DNA from 3 places in the Pseudomonas abyssi genome. Region 2 is predicted to be linked to each of the others. Evidence: predicted binding sites of a transcription regulator. Region 2 holds the regulator's gene; each other region holds the start of a gene.

Region 1 (3,277 bases), 340 kb from region 2:
TTGTCGCTTACCGCGACGAGCACGGCGCCTTTGCGTCGGTTGAGTCGCTGACGGCGGTCAAGGGTATTGGGGTCAGCACGCTGAGCAACAATGCCGGTCGTATCGTGCTGGAGTAGACGGGGAAAGGCCGGGCGGCGAGTCGCCGCCCGGCATATCTCAGGTGCGCAGACGGCTGACAGCGTCGCTCAACTGATTGGCCAGGCGGGCCAGCTGGTCACTGGTTTCAGCGCTGCTGATCGTCTGCTGAACGGTGCGTTCGGTGACGTCGCGAATCTCCACCACGCTTTGGGTGATGGCATCGGCCACCTGACTTTGCTGTTCCACGGCAGACGCAATTTCGCTGTTGCCCTCGCTGATCTGACTGACAGCGGCGGCAATTTCGTGCAGCGATTCACCCGCGTCGGCTACCTGGTCGACGGACGCGTGGGTCAGCCCTGCGCTGGCCTGCATGTCTTCCACCGCGACGGCTGTACCGCCTTGCAGTGCTTCGATCATGCGCTGAATGTCATCGGTCGACGTCTGCACCCGTTGTGCCAGCGCACGGACCTCGTCGGCGACTACCGCAAAGCCGCGGCCTGATTCGCCCGCTCGTGCGGCCTCAATTGCGGCGTTCAAAGCCAAGAGGTTGGTCTGCTCGGCAATCTCGCGGATGACCCTGACAACGCCGCTGATTTCCTGGCTGTGACTCGACAACTGATGCATGTGCTCGGTGCAGCGATCAATGCTGGTGACCAGCCCGGTGATGGTCTGACGCACCTGAAGTACCTGATCGCGCCCTCGTGTGGCCAGGCTGTTGGCCTGGGTGGATTGGTCGCGCGACAGGGCGGTACTGCCAGCGATATCCTGCACGGTGGCGCTCATTTCGTTGACCGCAGCGGCCACCTGGTCGGTTTCGCCCTGTTGCAGCACCATGCCGTCACGGACCTGACTCATCAGTCCAGCGAGCGCCATGGCCCGCTGGTCCAATTCTTGGGCGGCCTGGCGTACCGATGAGACGACCTGTTGCTGGGATTGTTGCATGGCGTTGAAAGCGCGGGCCATGGAGCCCACTTCATCGCGTGAGTCCGCCTTGGCCCGCAGGGTTAAGTCGCCGCTGTTCTGTACTGACATCATGACGTCGCGCAGGGCAAGAATGTGCTGGGTGATAAACGAAATCAGCATTTGCGAGACGAGCAGCACCAGCAGCATCAGCACGAAGACTACTCCCGCATACAGGGGGGCTCTGGCCACCAGCAGCGGCATGAAACCCTGTCGCTCGACCGCCAGCGCCTTGCCGTCGCCGGCCAGCCAGGCCCCGGTAAAGCGCTGTGCCTGTTGGCTGCCCAAGGCTGTAGCGTCGATCCAGCGGTTGCTGCCGCTGTGCCCGGCGGGTGCGTTGATCCACTGTAGCCCTTCCGCTTGCGCCTGATTGGCAGGGCTGGCGGCGATGGCCTGGGCCAGTTGCTGTCGGCTGTGTTCAATCGTTCGCTGTTCTACGCCGAGGGCAACCAATACCAGTGCCAGGGTGGCAGCAAAGGCGACGCCATTGACTGCCCAGAATTTGTATTTCAGCGGCAGGTGTTGAAGAAAACGCATGCATACTCCAGAGCACGGTGGAAACAGGAACGGTCGGCAGATTGGCGTCAACAGAGCGCCAGTATCCGGTGTCACCCTGTTATATCGGTTGATCCCGGTCAAACTTGAAGCGCTCTATCAACGACGTGCTGGCCGACCTTGTATTTTATCTGCGTATTGCCGGTCTTTAGAGGTGGTTGGCGATGCGCAGCGGGCCTTGCCACCTCCGGTCAGCAGCTCGGCGTGGTTGATGCAGGCACGCGGATCAGTGCGTCCAGAGCGCGGCAGGGCGGCGGTCGATCAGTTATACTGCGGCCAGTTTACACATAAGGCCGCCCATGACTACGCCCTTGGCAAAAACCCTGATGATTGATGATAACGCCGAGCTCGCGCGCTGGTGCCGACACTGGCAGAGCCTGCCCTTTGTTGCGGTGGATACTGAGTTCGTTCGTACCGAAACCTTTTATCCCATCGCCGGCCTGATTCAGGTCGGCGATGGCGAGCAGGCGGTATTGATTGACCCGCTGGCGATTACCGACTGGGCTCCGCTGGTTGCCTTGCTGGAGGACCCTGCGGTGGTCAAGGTGCTGCATGCCTGCAGTGAAGACCTAGAGGTCTTTTCGCGTTTGTGTGGCGCCTTGCCAAGCCCGCTGTTTGATACGCAGCTGGCAGCTGCGTTTCTAGGCATGGATTTCTCCATGGGGTATTCACGTTTGGTCAGCGAGTTGCTGCAGATCGATTTGCCCAAGGATGAAACCCGCTCTGACTGGCTGCAGCGGCCGTTGAGCTCGGCGCAGGTCGAGTATGCCGCGCGTGATGCCCAGCACCTGGCCGAGCTGTACCGCATTATGGCGCCGCGTCTGGAGTCCGCCGGACTGACTGACTGGCTGCTTGCCGATACCGCCGAGCAGGTGGCGGCCAGTGGGCAGGTCATCGAACCCGCATTAGCCTATCAGCAGGTGAAGCAGGCTTGGCGCCTGGAGCCAGCCGACCTCGCCGTGTTGCAAGTCATCGCCGCCTGGCGCGAGCGCGAGTCTCGTGCGCGTGACGTCGCGCGTAATCGGCTGCTGCGTGAGCGGACGCTCTGCCCGCTGGCCCAGCGTCGGCCCGACACGCTGCAGGCGCTGTCGCGCATCGAGGATATGCATCCGCGTACCGTGCGCCATGAAGGTGAAACCCTGTTGCGTCTGATCCGCAAAGGCCAGGCTGTGGCGCCGGCGGACTACCCCGAGGCGTTGGCCGAGCCCTTGCCGGCCGCCGCCAATCGTTTGCTCAAGCGTCTTCGCAAGGTGGGGCAGCAGGAAGCCGAACGTCGCGGTATTGCGCCGGAAATCATGCTGCGAAAAAAGGTTCTGGAGGCGATGGTGCGCACCGGATATCCCAATGGGCCCTACAGCCTGCCTGATGAATTAACGGGGTGGCGGCGCGCGCTGCTGGGAGATGCGTTGCTCAATGCAGCCAATAATGCGCTGGAGGTGGCCGAATGAGCTTGTCTTGCTCGATCTATCGCAGCGGCAAGCGCCAGGGCATGTATCTGTATGTTCTCTCGGGTGCGCCGCTGGATGAATTGCCTGCCGCGCTGTTGCAGTACGTCGGGCGGCTGGAACACGCTATGGACCTGGAGTTGAGTGCCGGGCGAAAGCTGGCGCAGGAAGACGTGCTCAAGGTGATGGAGAACCTGAACGCCCAAGGCTTTCATGTGCAGATGCCGCCCCAGCAGGAT
Region 2 (3,277 bases):
TCAGCATCGGGTGATGAAAGCGGCCTATCACAATTACAAGTCCTGCGGCCTCTCTGGTTGTATCCTGACCAAGGTTGATGAAGCAGCTACGCTGGGAGAGTCACTGGGGCTGGCTATGGAGCAGGGTTTGCCGGTAGCCTATCTGGCAGATGGCCAGCGGATTCCGGACGATTTGAGCAAGGCCGTGGGCCATCAGCTGGTCAGTCGTGCGGTCAGCATGGCAGGCAACGAAGCGCCGGCGGATCAGGCCATGGCAGATGTGTTTGCCGGTATGATGCACGGCCAGCGGGCAGGCTAAGTTAAGTTAAACAGACAAGGTACCAAGCGCAGATGGGCAGCAATCACCCGGTTCAGGTTATCGCAGTCACCGGCGGCAAAGGCGGCATCGGCAAGACCAACGTGTCGGTCAACCTCAGTCTGGCGTTGGCCGACATGGGGCGGCGCGTCGTGCTGTTGGACGCTGACCTTGGCCTGGCCAACGTCGACGTCCTGCTCGGTCTCAAACCCAAGGCGACGCTGGCCGATGTGCTCGAAGGCAAATGTGACCTGCGCGATGTCATGGTCACCGGCCCCGGCGGCATTCGCATCGTGCCCGCCGCCTCCGGTGCCGCCAACATGGTCAGCCTCAGCCCGCAACAGCACGCAGGTCTGATTCAGGCGTTCAGTGAAATTGGCGACAACATCGATGTGCTGGTCGTGGACACCGCCGCCGGTATTGGCGACTCTGTGGTCAGTTTTGTCCGCGCCGCGCAGGAAGCGCTGATTGTCGTCTGCGATGAGCCGACCTCCATTACCGACGCCTACGCGCTGATCAAGCTGCTCAACCGCGATCACGGCATGACCCGTTTCCGTGTATTGGCCAATATGGTGGGCACGCCGCAGGAAGGGCGTATGGTGTTTGCTAAACTCACCAAGGTAACTGACCGTTTTCTGGATGTGGCCCTGCAGTATGTTGGCGCGGTTCCCTTTGATGAGGCTGTGCGCAAGTCGGTGCAGAAGCAGCGCGCAGTGTTCGAGGCGTTTCCGCGCAGCAAGGCGTCGCTGGCGATTCGGGCCATTGCCCAGAAGGTGGATGCCTGGCCGTTGCCAGCCAACCCCCGCGGTCACCTGGAGTTCTTTGTCGAGCGCCTGGTGCAGCCGACAGGAACCGGTCTATGACAGCACAGGCTGGCAGATTGAACATGTATACACGCGCACAAGGCTCGGCTGAGCAGCAGGATCGCCTGGTCGAGCAGTATGCCCCGCTGGTCAAACGTATCGCCTACCACCTGCTTGGACGTCTGCCTTCCAGCGTCCAGGTCGAAGATCTTATGCAAGCCGGCATGATTGGCTTGCTTGAAGCCTCCCGCAAATTCGATTTTGGCAAGGGCGCCAGCTTTGAAACCTACGCCGGCATCCGCATTCGTGGCGCCATGCTTGATGAGGTTCGCAAGGGCGACTGGGCCCCGCGCTCGGTGCACCGTAATACGCGCATGGTCAGTGACGCGATGCGCGCGGTCGAGGCGCGATTGGGACGTGACGCTAAAGATCACGAGGTTGCAGCCGAACTGGATATGAGCCTGGAGGAGTATTACGCGATTCTGAGCGATACCGCCGGCAGCAAGCTGTTCAGTTTCGACGACCTGCTGGAGGCCGGGGCACCGGCTGATGTGCAAGGGGGAGAGGAGCCCTTGAGCGGTCTGCAGGACGAGCGGTTTCGCGCGGCGCTGGTAGAGGCGATCGATGGTCTGCCGGAGCGCGAACGACTGCTGCTGTCGCTGTATTATGATGAGGAGCTGAACCTCAAGGAGATCGGTGCGGTCCTGGGCGTCAGCGAGTCGCGGGTCAGTCAGCTGCATAGCCAGTGCGCCGCTCGGCTGCGGGCAAAGCTGACAAACTGGCGAAATGATTGATTTTGTCGCCAACATCCGGACAATGCTCGGATTGCCTGGCTGGCAGATGGCCGTCAGGGCGCGGTAACCGGCGTTGAACAGGGCGCATCTGAACAGGCCATTGAGATCAGTGGCCTGCTCAGAGCTTCTTCTACGGCTTGTGTGGCCATTGGCAATGGGTTTTGGGAGTGCAGGCCTGCACTTATCCTGGTTTGTACGGAGGTCGACTTGGACAAGAATATGAAAATTCTCATCGTTGATGATTTTTCGACGATGAGGCGCATCATCAAGAACCTGTTGCGCGACCTCGGGTTTACCAACACCGCAGAGGCCGATGACGGCAACACGGCGCTGCCGATGCTGCAAAGCGGCAACTTCGACTTTCTGGTAACCGACTGGAACATGCCGGGCATGAGCGGCATTGATCTGCTGCGTGCCGTACGAGCAGACGATCGGCTCAAGCACCTGCCGGTACTCATGGTGACCGCCGAGGCCAAACGTGACCAGATCATCGAGGCGGCGCAGGCCGGCGTGAATGGCTACGTCGTCAAACCCTTCACTGCGCAGGCGCTGAAAGAAAAGATCGAGAAGATTTTCGAGCGGGTGCAACCCAAATAACAATCAGCCGGGGTACAGGTTATGGCTTTGAGCAAGGATCCCGGTCAGGCGACTGCCCAGGAATTCGAACATTCTCTCAAGGACAATGCGCACCAGCTGGTTGGTCACCTTGAAAATGGCGACTTCGCCGAGGCGCTGCTGGTGATTCACGCCATTAATCAGGCGCGCGATCGTGGTTTGTATCACGAGGTCGGTCAACTGACCCGCGCCCTGCATAACGCGATTGTCAACTTCCAGATAGACACCTCCCATGCCCTGGGCGGTGATGCTGAAACGTCCAAGATTTCCGACGCCTCTGATCGCCTGGATTATGTTGTTCAACTGACCGACAAGGCGGCCAACCGCACCATGGATCTGGTCGAGGTCAGTGCGCCCAAGGTGTCCGAGCTGGGCCAGCAGGCCAGCGCACTCAAGGCAGACTGGCAGCGCCTGCAACGGCGCGAAATGGCTGCTGATGAATTTCGTGATCTGTATCGTCGCGTGGGCGAGTTTCTGGATCGTACCGAAACCACCAGTTCCGAGGTGTCAGCGCACCTCAACGATATTCTGATCGCCCAGGATTACCAGGACCTGACAGGTCAGGTGATCAAGCGCGTGATCACGCTGGTGCACGACGTCGAAGAGAGCCTTGTCAGTCTGGTGCGCATGGCTGGACAGGTGGATCGCATCACCGGTATCAGTCACGCCGAGGCCGGCGAGACAAAAAAAACCTCATCCAAGGGTGAAGGTCCGCAGATTCATGCCGATAAAAGAGAAGACGTTGTTTCCGGTCAGGACGAAGTTGATGA
Region 3 (3,277 bases), 630 kb from region 2:
CCGCATTGAAGCCACCGGTCTCGACATCCACCACGACCGGCAGGAAGCCCCGAAAGCGGTATGCCAGCGGCGATTTGGCCTTGCCCGAGGTCACGGGATCGCGTTCTTCATCGTCAAAGTCGAACTCGCTCACGGTATTTCCTTAACGGTTGATAAGTATCAGGCCAGACGCCAGTGGATGTGTTCGCCCGCGCGCAGCGGTACGACGTTTTGATCACCGAACGGCAGTTCTGCCGGTACCGCCCAGCTGTCACGGACCAGCGTGATCGTATCGGTATTGCGTGGCAGACCGTAGAAGTCAGCCCCGTGGAAACTGGCAAAACCTTCCAACTTGTCCAGCGCGCCCAGTTCATCAAAGGTCTCGGCGTACAGCTCGATCGCGGCGTGTGCCGTGTAGCAACCGGCACAACCGCAGGCGGCTTCCTTGGCATGGCGTGCGTGTGGTGCAGAGTCGGTGCCCAGGAAGAACTTGGCGGAGCCGGAAATGGCTGCGGCGCGCAGGGCCTGTTGGTGCGTCTGACGCTTGAGCACCGGCAGACAGAACAGGTGAGGGCGAATCCCGCCAACCAGCATATGGTTGCGGTTGAACATCAGGTGGTGGGCGGTAATGGTCGCAGCGACATTGTCGGATGCCTGCTCAACGAAGCTGACCGCATCGCCGGTGGTAATGTGCTCAAACACCACTTTCAGGGTGGGGAAGCGCTCTACCACCTTGATCAACTGCTGGTCGATAAAGGCTTTTTCCCGATCGAAGATGTCGACTTCGGCGTGGGTTACCTCGCCGTGCACCAGCAACAACATGCCTACCTCGGCCATGGCTTCGAGCGCCGGATAGATGTTCTCCAGCGCGGTGACGCCAGACTGGGAATTGGTGGTGGCGCCTGCCGGGTAGAGCTTGGCAGCGACGACCTGGCCGCTGGCCTTGGCCTGGCGCACGACCTCAGGAGAGGTCTGGTCGGTCAGGTACAGCACCATAAGCGGTTCAAACTGGGAGCCAGCTGGACGGGCGGCAAGAATGCGCTCGCGGTAACCAGCCGCCTCGGCGGCGTCGCGTACCGGCGGTACCAGATTGGGCATGATGATGGCGCGGCCAAAGCTGCGGGCGGCGTCCGGCACCGTGTGTTGCAGCATGGCGCCGTCGCGCAGGTGAATATGCCAGTCATCCGGGCGGGTGAGCGTCAGGCGGTCAGTCATCGGGGAAATCCAGTGCTTGAGAATGGCGCAATGCTACCGCAAACAGCCCTTCTTTGACACTGCGCCGCTGGTCGGCGGCTGCACGACAGCACTAAAGTTTCTGCTGCCTGTGCCGATGATCCCGGCAAGAGAGATGTGCGTCCGTGTGTCTTTGATATTCGGAACGAACGTGGAGACCCCGGTGACACGAGCCTACCTGACTGTTCTGCTGAGCGTGGCGCTACCGGCCCAGGCGATGACCTTCCAGACCCGCATGGAAGATGTTCGCTGGCAGGTGGAGGGGGATCAGTTTGCCTGCCGTCTGTCGCAGTCGGTGGCGGGCTACGGTGAGGCGACCTTTGTGCGTCGCGCCGGGGAGCGTCCGGCGTTTGAACTGACGGCCTGGGACAACCCGATGCGTCCGGGGCCGGCGCAGGTATTCAACGAGCCACCGCCGTGGCGTCCGGGCACGGCCGCACAGCCAGTCGGCCAGGGCGTGGTTGCCAACGGCAGTCAGGCAATGCTGCTGCCCTACGAGCAGGCAGGCCGTATGCTGGCGGGCCTGGCCTCGGGGCTGCAGCCAACCATCATGCGCAGCAGCCTGGCTGGCGGTGAATCGGTGCGGGTGGTGGTCTCCAGCGTCGGCTATCAACAGGCCTGGGTCGACTATCAGGCGTGCGTCAGCAAGCTGCTGCCGATCAGTGCGGCGCAGGCCGAGCAGAGTACCATCAGCTTTCGCTCTGGCGGGAGTGTGCTGAGCGACGACGCCAAGAGCATGCTGGATGCCGTGTTGCAGTACATTCAGGCTGCGGATCAACTGAACGAGATTGTGCTCGATGGCCACTCCGACAATCAGGGCAACCGGCTGGATAATCGCGAGCTGTCGCGCCAGCGGGCGCTGGCGGTGCGAGACTATCTGATGGAAAAGGGCGTGGATGAGTCCCTGTTCAGCATGCGTTTTCACGGCGACCGCTATCCCATTGCCAGCAATCGCACCGCCGAAGGCCGTGCGGCTAACCGGCGTGTCATGCTGCGCCTGCAATACAACTAGTCCGCCCATCTGCTTGCAGACTGTCCTGTTACAGGTCTATCGCCCTGTCTCCCCTGTGATTCCCGCCTGTGTGGCGCTAGAATAGGCGCCTTTCGCCCGCTCCGTTCGGGGTGGCGGTTCAGTCTTGCTTTTAAGGGAGCACGAAATGGCAGAAGTCAAAAAAGTCGTCCTGGCCTATTCCGGCGGTCTGGATACCTCGGTCATCCTCAAGTGGCTGCAGGAAACCTACGACTGTGAAGTGGTCACCTTTACCGCTGACCTGGGTCAGGGTGAAGAAGTAGAACCGGCACGCGCCAAGGCCCAGGCCATGGGCGTCAAGGAAATCTACATCGACGACCTGCGCGAAGAATTCGTGCGTGACTTTGTGTTCCCGATGTTCCGCGCCAACACCGTTTATGAAGGTGAGTACCTACTGGGCACCTCCATCGCGCGCCCGCTGATCGCCAAGCGCCTGATCGAAATCGCCAACGAAACCGGTGGTGATGCCATCTCCCACGGCGCCACCGGCAAGGGTAACGACCAGGTTCGCTTTGAACTGGGTGCCTACGCGCTGAAGCCGGGCGTAAAAGTGATCGCTCCCTGGCGTGAATGGGATCTGCTGTCGCGCGAGAAGCTGATGGATTACGCCGAGAAGCACGGTATTCCGATCGAGCGCCACGGCAAGAAGAAGTCTCCCTACTCGATGGACGCCAACCTGCTGCACATCTCCTATGAAGGCGGCGTGCTGGAAGATACCTGGACCGAGCACGAAGAAGACATGTGGCGCTGGACCGTCTCCCCGGAGAGCGCCCCTGACCAGGCGACCTACATCGAGCTGAGCTACCGCAACGGCGACATCGTTGCCATCGACGGCCAGGAAATGACCCCGGCTGAAGTGCTGACCTACCTGAACAAGGTTGGCGGCGCCAACGGTATCGGTCGTCTGGATATCGTCGAGAACCGCTTTGTCGGCATGAAGTCCCGCGGCTGCTACGAAACCCCCGGCGGCACCATCATGCTCAAGGGCCACCGCGCCATCGAGTCCATCACCCTGGACCGTGAAGTTGCCCACCT

Evidence for each region. Region 2 encodes FliA, which starts transcription of late flagellar genes. Its sites were predicted from a motif close to CTAAAGTTTNNNNNNNNNNNGCCGNTAA; they were not measured.
Region 1: the regulator FliA is predicted to act here: its motif matches at 1,657-1,684, upstream of ASB58_RS05375 (methyl-accepting chemotaxis protein).
Region 3: the regulator FliA is predicted to act here: its motif matches at 1,286-1,313, upstream of ASB58_RS06645 (flagellar protein MotY).

The regions. Positions count from the first base shown of each region.
Region 1 covers NZ_LMAZ01000001.1:1,156,948-1,160,224, forward strand. Annotated here, with positions in the region: gene ASB58_RS05370 (ComEA family DNA-binding protein) at 1-116, shown strand, start outside; gene ASB58_RS05375 (methyl-accepting chemotaxis protein) at 157-1,575, opposite strand; gene rnd (ribonuclease D) at 1,893-3,041, shown strand; gene ASB58_RS05385 (YcgL domain-containing protein) at 3,038-3,277, shown strand, end outside.
Region 2 covers NZ_LMAZ01000001.1:821,036-824,312, forward strand. Annotated here, with positions in the region: gene flhF (flagellar biosynthesis GTPase FlhF) at 1-298, shown strand, start outside; gene fleN (flagellar synthesis regulator FleN) at 331-1,158, shown strand; gene ASB58_RS03860 (RNA polymerase sigma factor FliA) at 1,155-1,892, shown strand; gene ASB58_RS03865 (chemotaxis response regulator CheY) at 2,112-2,489, shown strand; gene ASB58_RS03870 (protein phosphatase CheZ) at 2,511-3,277, shown strand, end outside.
Region 3 covers NZ_LMAZ01000001.1:1,452,071-1,455,347, forward strand. Annotated here, with positions in the region: gene rnt (ribonuclease T) at 1-133, opposite strand, end outside; gene pyrC (dihydroorotase) at 160-1,194, opposite strand; gene ASB58_RS06645 (flagellar protein MotY) at 1,376-2,224, shown strand; gene ASB58_RS06650 (argininosuccinate synthase) at 2,370-3,277, shown strand, end outside.